Regions from separate parts of the Nocardioides piscis genome, predicted to be linked through region 1. Evidence: riboswitches for the same ligand, from Rfam matches in the RefSeq annotation. Region 1 holds a riboswitch; the other holds the start of a gene.
What was found. A riboswitch is a leader RNA that binds a small molecule or an ion and turns the genes downstream of it on or off. The one in region 1 is predicted to bind cobalamin.
Positions count from the first base shown of each region.

Region 1 (4,216 bases):
CCCGCGCGTCCATGCCGGCCGCCAGCGCGAGCGAACGCTCGAGGGCGTCCTCGAGGACGGGGACGAGGAATCGGCGCAGCCGCCCGATCCGGCGGCTCGCGTCGCCACGCAGGGCCTGCGCCGCGCGCACCCGTCGGGCGCTGTCGGCCAGCTGGGGGAAGACGGTGACGGCGACGACCAGGGCCGTGCCGATCTCGTACAACGCGGGCGGCATCGACTTCAACAGCCGCTTGGGGTTGGCCAGCGAGTTGGCCGCACCGATGCAGATCACGATCGCGGCCAGCCGCAGACCGTCGTAGAGCCCCGCCAGGAGCGCCTCCTGGGTGACCGGGCCGAGGAGGCGGATGCCGGCGACCCAGTCGGGCAGCGGGACGGTCGGCAGGACGAGCAGCACCCGACCGTGGCTGTCTCCCCCGAACACGATCCGGAACAGGACTCGGATGACCACGATCGCCACCCCGAGGAGCAGGTAGAGCCGGAACGACCGCGCCCATGGATGGTCGGAACGCCGTGCGATCACCACCGTCGCGGCGACCCCCACGATCAGCACGAGCAGCAGCGGGTTGGTGGTGAGGGTGGCCGCGGTGGCGAGCCCGACGGCCCAGACCCACCACGCGACCGGGTGGAGGTCGCGGGCCAGCCGTGGAGTCATCGGCCGTGCGTACGGCGCCGCGCCGCCCATGCCATCGCGGCGATCGCGACCAGGAGCAGGACGAGGACGCCCAACGTCACCCAGGTCGGAGCCCTGCCTGAGGCTGCCACTGGTTCGGCCGCGCCGGCACCCTGAGCACGGGGGGCCGCCTCGGTCGATGCGGTGGAGCTCGGGGCGCCGCCCCGGGGCGAGGCGTCGGAGGTCCTCGCCGGGGGTGGCTTCGGCTTACCGCTCACGCGCGGGCGTGGTGCCGACGTCGCGACTCCGGACGCACCGTCGCGCGCCGACGGACTCGCAGCCGATGGGCTCGGCGTCGCCGAGGGCACGTCCGATGCCGTGACTGCCGGCGCCGGGCGGGTGGCCGTGGCTGTGGGTCTGGTCGTGGGGCTTCGGGTCGGCTTCGGGGCCGTGGTGCTCGGTGACGAAGTGGGGCTCGCATGCGCCGGGGCCGCGGTCGCCGGCACGCGCCGGGCGCTCCCCTGCTGCCAGGCCAGGGCGACGGCGCCGCCCTCAGGCACCCGGAGGCCGGTCGCGCCGATGGAGGCGTAGGACCAGGCACCGTTCTTCCCATCGCTCCACCACAGGGCCCAGTAGGCGTCGGCGGGCGGGGTGTTGACGCAGGGCTCGCTCGCGGGGGCTCCGTCAACCCGGCACACGAAGCCGGGCTGGCGTTGCACGTAGTCGAGCACGACCCCGACGTCGGCGAACCGGTCGGACGCCGTCTGCCCCGAACCCGCGTCGCACGCCGAGGTGAGCGCACCCCCCAGCGCACCGGGGTCGACGACCACGGTGACGCCGGTGCTCGAGCCGCAGGCGGCCGCGGCGGCCGGCTCCGCAACCGGACCGAGCGCGCACGTCGCCGCGGCCACCGAGGCGGCCGCGGCGACGAGACGCACGAGAGGTGCTCTCCTCACGGGTGGGATCTCAGTTGCTGACCGCGATGCGGGCCTTGGCCGACCCTGCGGCTGTCTTGACCTTCACCACGCGCACCTTGTTGCCGGTGGGCATCGTGAGCTTACGCGTGACCGGCTTGGTGGAGGCCTTGCCGACGATCCGCTTCGCGTCGCCCTTGACGGAGACGCAGGCGCGCTCGCCGGGATCGAGGCCCCAGACCTTGACGCGGACCTTGTCGCCGGCCTCGGCGGACGACCGCTTCAGGGTGACGCTGAGCTCATCGGTGGAAGCAGACGCCCACTGCAGGACGGCCATTCCCTGGGCGGTGGCACGACGCCACTGTGCCCGCACGTCGCCGGCCGAGATCCCGGAGTTTCGGGCAGCCTTGACGGCCTTCGCGTCATAGGCGATAGCGCCAATGTCCTTGGTCAGCGCGCTGCGGCAGCGGCTCCTGTCGACGGGCTGCTGCTTGCGGACCCAGGTCGCGGCCCTGGCGGCGGCGTCCTTGTCCTTGACCAGGCCCAGGGCCCAGCCGGACAGTCCGGTGCTGTTGGAGTTGCCGGCGAAGGAGCCGTTCTTCTTCTGCTGGCTCGCGAGCCACGCGGTCGCCTTGTCGAGGGCAGGCTTCACGGCCGGTCCCTTGGCGTCACCCTCGAGCAGGTTGACGACCGCGAGCGCGGTGGCATCGATGCTCGGCTCGGAGCCGGGCTGGCCCTCCGCGCAGCCCTGCGCGCCCGAGGTCTTGTCCTTGGTGAAGCCCTCACGGAAGAAGCCCGACGTGCACTGCTGGGCGAGGAGGAAGCCGAGCGCGTCAGCGGCGCGCTGCGACTTGGCCTCGGTGAGCGCACGGACGGCGAACGACTGGCCGAGGGTGTTGGCGTAGTCGCCGTACGACGACTTGTCCTCGATACGTCCGACGATCGGGGAGGTCGAGCTGACGCGCTCCTCCAGCCGGGTCACGAGGTTGACGCCGCCGTAGGAGGTCGGGTTGGCCCCGGTCACGCGGGCGAACGTCGCGGCCTTGGCCACCGCGCCGGCGTAGGTGCTGCCCTTGTCGCCGAAGGCGTCGCCGGAGATGTAGTCGTTGACCACGGACTGGAACGCAGCGTTGATCGTCGCCACTGCGCCCTTCTCACCGGCCTGGTCGAGCGCGAAGCCGGAGTCGAGGGTCAGGCCGAAGTCGGTGTAGCCGCCGGCGTCCATGAGACCGTCGATTAGCTCGTCCTCGAGCCACGAGCCGGCAACGGTGATGGCTGTGTCGTCGGTCTTGGCGGGCGTGGTCGGCTCGGCCGCGGCCGGCTGAGCGAGCGTGGCGAGGGCCAGGGCAGCGGTGGCCGCCAGGCCGGCACCCCGGCGCCAGGTGTGGGGGCGCATTGCGTGAGTCATGCTGTCCTTCCCGCTGTCGAGCGGGAGGCGCCGGGCGGCGACACCCGCTGTTTTCCTCGCAGCGTGGTTGTCAGTGCCTGCACGGGCGGTCCGGCTCGCGCCCCGACTAGGTCGGGACGCCTACGGTTGCGGGTCAGCGCCGGAATTGGACCGGCTTCCCCGTGGCAGGCAGATGTTGGTTTCCGTGGGCACACTAACAGCGCCGCTCTCCACCATGCTCTTTCAGGACAGCTTCTCCAGGATCAGCTCGCGCACCCGCCCGGCATCGGCCTGGCCGCGCATCTGCTTCATCACTGCTCCGATGAGCGCCCCGGCGGCTGCGACCTTGCCGTCGCGGATCTTGTCGGCCACGTCAGGGTTGGCCGCGATCGCGGCGTCCACGGCCTCGCTCAGCGCGCCCTCGTCGGAGACGATGGCCAAGCCGCGCTGGGCCACGATCTCCGCAGGAGTGCCCTCGCCGGCATACAACCCCTCGAAGACCTGCCGGGCGAGCTTGTCGTTGAGCGAACCGCTGTCGATCAGGGCTTGTACGGCGACGACGTCGGCCGGCGTCACACCGAGCTCGGCGATGTCGGTGTCGGTGTCGTTGGCTCGTCGGGCGAGCTCGGAGAGCCACCACTTGCGGGCCGCCTGCGGGGACGCCCCTGCCTCGATCGTCTGCTCGACCAGCCCGAACGCGCCGGCACCGATCGTGTCGCGCATCTCCAGGTCGGAGAAGCCCCACTCGGCCTGGAGCCGCGAGCGCTTCTCGGTCGGGTTCTCCGGCAGGGTGCCTCGGAGCTCCTCGACCCACTCACGGCTCGGTGCGACGGGCACGAGGTCGGGCTCTGGGAAGTAGCGGTAGTCGTCGGCGTCGGACTTCACGCGACCACTGGTGGTGACGCCGGTGTCCTCGTGCCAGTGCCGCGTCTCCTGGAGGATCGAGCCGCCGGCGTCGAGGATCGCGGCGTGCCGCTGCATCTCGTAGCGCACCGCGCGCTCGACCGAGCGCAGTGAGTTGACGTTCTTGGTCTCGGTCCGGGTCCCGAGGCCCCCGCTGCCGGCCGGGGCGAGGGACAGGTTGACGTCGGCGCGGATCGAGCCCTGGTCCATCCGGGCGTCGGAGACACCCAGCGCCACGATCAGCTCACGCAGCTGGGCGACGTAGGCCTTGGCCACGGCGGGCGCGTTGGCGCGCGTGCCCATGATCGGGCGGGTGACGATCTCGATCAGGGGGATGCCTGCGCGGTTGTAGTCGACGAGCGAGTAGTCGGCGCCGTGGATGCGTCCGGTGGAGCCACCGAC
Region 1 is NZ_CP049866.1:3,663,752-3,667,967, forward strand. Features, by position in the region: gene G7071_RS18030 (energy-coupling factor transporter transmembrane component T) at 1-652, opposite strand, end outside; gene G7071_RS18035 (hypothetical protein) at 649-1,566, opposite strand; gene G7071_RS18040 (terpene cyclase/mutase family protein) at 1,577-2,920, opposite strand; cobalamin riboswitch at 2,999-3,134, opposite strand; gene gatB (Asp-tRNA(Asn)/Glu-tRNA(Gln) amidotransferase subunit GatB) at 3,155-4,216, opposite strand, start outside.

Region 2 (4,216 bases), 1.6 Mb from region 1:
GCCGGCGATAGGCGTCCATCAGCAGCGAGAGGACGGCGGTCTTGACCTGGGTCATCCGGCGACGCGCAGCCATCGACCCTGAGGCGTCCACGCAGAAGAGCACGAGGTTGGCCTCGCGTCCCTCCCGCACGGCGACCCGCAGGTCCTCCGCCCGCACGTCGACGCGACCGCTGGTCCGCCCCCGCGCCGGCTGCTGGCCGGCGGCCGCGAGCAGCGTCTCGACGAGGTGTAGTGAGCCGCTGTCGCCGCGGGTCGCACCGACGCGTCGACCCGTGCGTGCCAGCGCCCGGCTGCGCCGGCCGGCAGCCCCCTCCCCCAGCCCCTGGACGGTGAGCAACCTGGGGCGGTAGGCCGCTGCGGCGCCCACCACCGAGCCGGGACCCTGCTCGGGTGCGGGGGCCGGAGCAGGGCCCGGCCGCGGCAGCTCGGCGTCGGGGTCATCGGGGTCGCGCGACGGGTCGGACTCGCCCACAGGCGAGTCCGACCCGTCATCGGCGTCATCGGGCAGGCCACCCTCGGCTCCATCGTCGGTAGCCGGAGGCCGGGTCGGCTCGTCCGGTGCCCGCCCCTCGGGCGGTTCGGGCGGCAGCTCGTCGTCGCCGAGCACCTGGTCGAGCAGATCCTCGTCGAGTCCGGGGGCGTCGAACGGGTTGCGGCGCCGGCGGTGCGGAAGCGACAGGAGCGCGGCGCGACGGATGTCCTTGCGCGTCACCTCGTCGCGGCCGGCCCACGCGGCGTGCGCGACCGCGGTCCGGGCGGTGACGACGTCCGCGCGCAGACCGTCGACCTCGAAGGCCGCGCAGACCTCGGCGATCTTGAGCAGCGCGACATCGGTCAGCCGCACCTTGACGGCGCGCTCGCGCGCCGACTCGATGCGCTCGGTCAGCGACCGGTCGAGGTCGCGGTAGCGTTCGGTGAAGGCGGCCGGGTCGCCGTCGTAGGCCATCCGGCGGCGTACGACCTCAGCGCGCAGCGAGGGCTCGCGCGGCGCCGCCACCTCGACCGTCAGGCCGAACCGGTCGAGCAGCTGGGGGCGGAGCTCCCCCTCCTCGGGGTTCATGGTGCCGATGAGGACGAAGCGGGCGGCGTGCTCCACCGAGACCCCGTCGCGCTCGACGGTCACCTGGCCCATCGCCGCCGCGTCGAGCAGCAGGTCGACGAGGTGGTCGTGGAGCAGGTTGACCTCGTCGACGTACAAAATCCCGCGGTGCGCGCGAGCGAGCAGTCCGGGCTCGTACTCCACCTTGCCATGGGAGAGTGCTCGCTCCAGGTGCAGCGAGCCGAGCACGCGGTCCTCGGTGGCGCCCACCGGCAGCTCCACCAGCCGGACCGCTCGGGTGTGCACCTCCGCGTCGCCGGCGAACGGACCGTCGGGCGAGGTGGCCGCCGGGTCGTCGGGGTCGATTGAGAACCGGTCGGCGGCATAGACCTCGACCGGCGGGAGCACCGCGGCCAGAGCGCGCACGGTGGTCGACTTGGCCGTTCCCTTCTCGCCGCGCACCAGGACACCACCGATCTCGGGGGTGATCGTGGTGAGGACGAGAGCGAGGCCCATGTCGTCGAGGGCGTCGGCCTCGCAACCGAGGACGGCAGAAAATGGGTAGTGCTGTGGCATGTGAGGCTCCCGCTCGCTTCGCCATCGATCCTGTGCAATCGACATGGTCTGACGCGAGGCCGGTCTTCGGACTTGTCGGGTCCCAACTCGTTCAAGGGCCTGATTTACCGCAGCGGGCCTGTGCCGGTCTCTCACCGGCTTCCCAGATTCTCCCCGCCGACCATGGCTCACCGTTTCCGATGGACAGGCCGTTGGGGCACCTCGTGCCTGCGGTGACGATAGCGTGCTTTCTCGTGCCCGACTCGACTCCCCCACCGACGACGCCAACCGACAAGGTCGTCACGGTCGTCGGGATCGGCGCCGACGGCTGGTCGGGACTCCCCGATCCCCTCCGCGAGACCGTCCTGCAGGCTGCCGTCGTCGTGGGCGGCGAGCGCCACCTGGCATTGCTCCCCGACGTCGCCGGGCAGCGGCGACTGGCGTGGCCGGCCCCTCTGCGCGTGGGCCTGCCCGACTTCGTGGCGGACCTCGGCACATCGCCCGTGGTCGCCCTCGCGTCCGGCGACCCGCTCGTCTCCGGCATCGGCGCGACCCTGATCGAGGTCCTGGGTCGCGACCGCGTCCTCATCCATCCGGCCGTCTCGTCGGTCGCGCTGGCCCGAGCCCGGCTCGGCTGGCCCGCGGAGTCGTGCGCCGTGATCAGCCTCGTCGGTCGAGACATCGCACTGGTGCGCCGCGAGCTGGCGCCGGCACGCCGCGTCCTGGTGCTTTCGTCCGATGAGCACACACCCGCCCGGGTCGCGACCCTGCTGACGGAGGTGGGGTATGGCGGAAGCGTGCTCCACGTCCTGGGTCAACTCGGCGCCCCGGACGAGTCGCACATGAGCGGCACGGCGGCCGGCTGGTCCGCTACGTCACCTCGCCTGCACGTGCTGGCGCTCGAGCTGGCCGGCCCGTCCGTGGCCGGCTGGGCGACCGGCCTGTCCGACGACGCCTTCGAGCACGACGGCCAGCTCACCAAGCGCGACCTGCGGGCCGCCGCCCTGGCGAGGCTCGCACCGGTGCCCGGCGAGCACCTGTGGGACGTCGGCGCCGGCGCCGGCTCGATCGGCATCGAGTGGATGCGCGCCCACCCCACCTGCCGCGCGACCGCCGTCGAAGGCAACGACGAGCGCGCCGCTCGGATCGCCCGAAACGCGGCCCGGCTGGGCGTGCCCGGCCTCGCGGTGGTCACTGGGCGCGCCCCGGCCGCGCTCGACGGGCTCCGCCCGCCCGACGCGATCTTCGTCGGCGGCGGCGCCACGGCACCCGGCGTGCTCGACGCGTGCCTGGCCGCGCTGGCGCCCGGCGGCCGGTTGGTCGTGCACGGTGTCACGATCGAGACCGAGCAGCTGCTGGCACAGGCCTACTGCGAGCACGGCGGCGAGCTGACCCGGATCGCGGTAGAGACCGCGGCGCCGGTCGGCCGGTTCACCGGCTGGGCGCCGGCCCGCACGGTCACCCAGTGGGCCTACACCCGCGGCTGATATCGCTCCTCGTGCAGCACCTCGGCAAGCGGCGACCGGTGCCGCCAGCCGAACCGCTCCAGGTCCGGCACCTCGGGTAGGTGGCCGACCGCCCCGACGCACAACCAGGCCACGGGTCGGACGCGGGCCGGGAAGCCGACCAGCTCGCGCAGGAACTCCTCGCGGTAGAAGCTGACCCACCCGACGCCAAGCCCCTCGGCGGTCGCCGCGAGCCAGAGGTTCTGGATGGCGCAGACGACCGAGTAGAGCCCGGCGTCGGCGATGGCGTGGCGCCCCAGGACGTGGGACCCACCGCGGCTGGGGTCGTAGCCGACGACGACGCCGAGCCCGGACTCGACGATCCCCTCGACCTTGATCCGGGCGAAGGTCTCCGCCCGCTCACCCTCCAGTGACCCGGCGAAGACCTCGCGCTCGCGTGCCACGTGGGCGCGGAAGGCCGCAAGAGTCTGCGGAGACCGGACGAGCACGAAGTCCCACGGCTGGCTCATCCCGACGCTGGGCGCGCAGTGCGCCGCCGCCAGGACCCGCTCCAGCGCGTCCTGGTCCACCGGCTGCCCGGTGAACTCGCTGCGGGTGTCGCGCCGCCGGTTGATCACGTCGTAGAGGTCGTTCACTGCTTGCTGCTCCGCTCGCGCCCTGCGGCGTACAGGAAGGACTCGCCGCCCGGACGCGGATCGAGCGCCCGCCCGACGAGGATTACCGCGGCCATCCTCAATCCTGCCTCCTCGACCAGGTCGGCGATGGTGCCGACGGTCCCGCGCAGCACCTGCTCCCCGGGCTGGCTGGCACGGTGGACAACGGCGACCGGGCAGTCGGCGCCGTACTCGGCCTCGAGCTCGACCATCAGCTCACGTGTCCGGGTGATGGCGAGGTGCAGCACCAGGGTGGCGCCGGTCGCGGCGAACGCCGCCAGCGACTCGCCGACGGGCATAGCGGTGGACCTGGCCTGCGTGCGGGTCAGCACGACCGACTGGGAGATGAGCGGCACCGTCAGCTCCCGGCCGACGAGCGCGGCGGCCGCGGCGTAGGCCGGGACCCCGGGCGTGACGTCCCACGAGACCCCGGCAGCGTCGAGGCGCCGGGTCTGCTCGGCCAGGGCGGAGTAGACCGACAAGTCGCCCGACGCGAGGCGGAC
Region 2 is NZ_CP049866.1:2,045,267-2,049,482, reverse strand. Features, by position in the region: gene G7071_RS10080 (VWA domain-containing protein) at 1-1,615, opposite strand, end outside; cobalamin riboswitch at 1,656-1,795, opposite strand; gene cbiE (precorrin-6y C5,15-methyltransferase (decarboxylating) subunit CbiE) at 1,849-3,081, shown strand; gene bluB (5,6-dimethylbenzimidazole synthase) at 3,066-3,695, opposite strand; gene cobM (precorrin-4 C(11)-methyltransferase) at 3,692-4,216, opposite strand, start outside.
Region 2: it holds a riboswitch for cobalamin, as region 1 does, so the genes downstream of both, G7071_RS10080 (VWA domain-containing protein) here and G7071_RS18040 (terpene cyclase/mutase family protein) in region 1, are expected to answer to the same signal.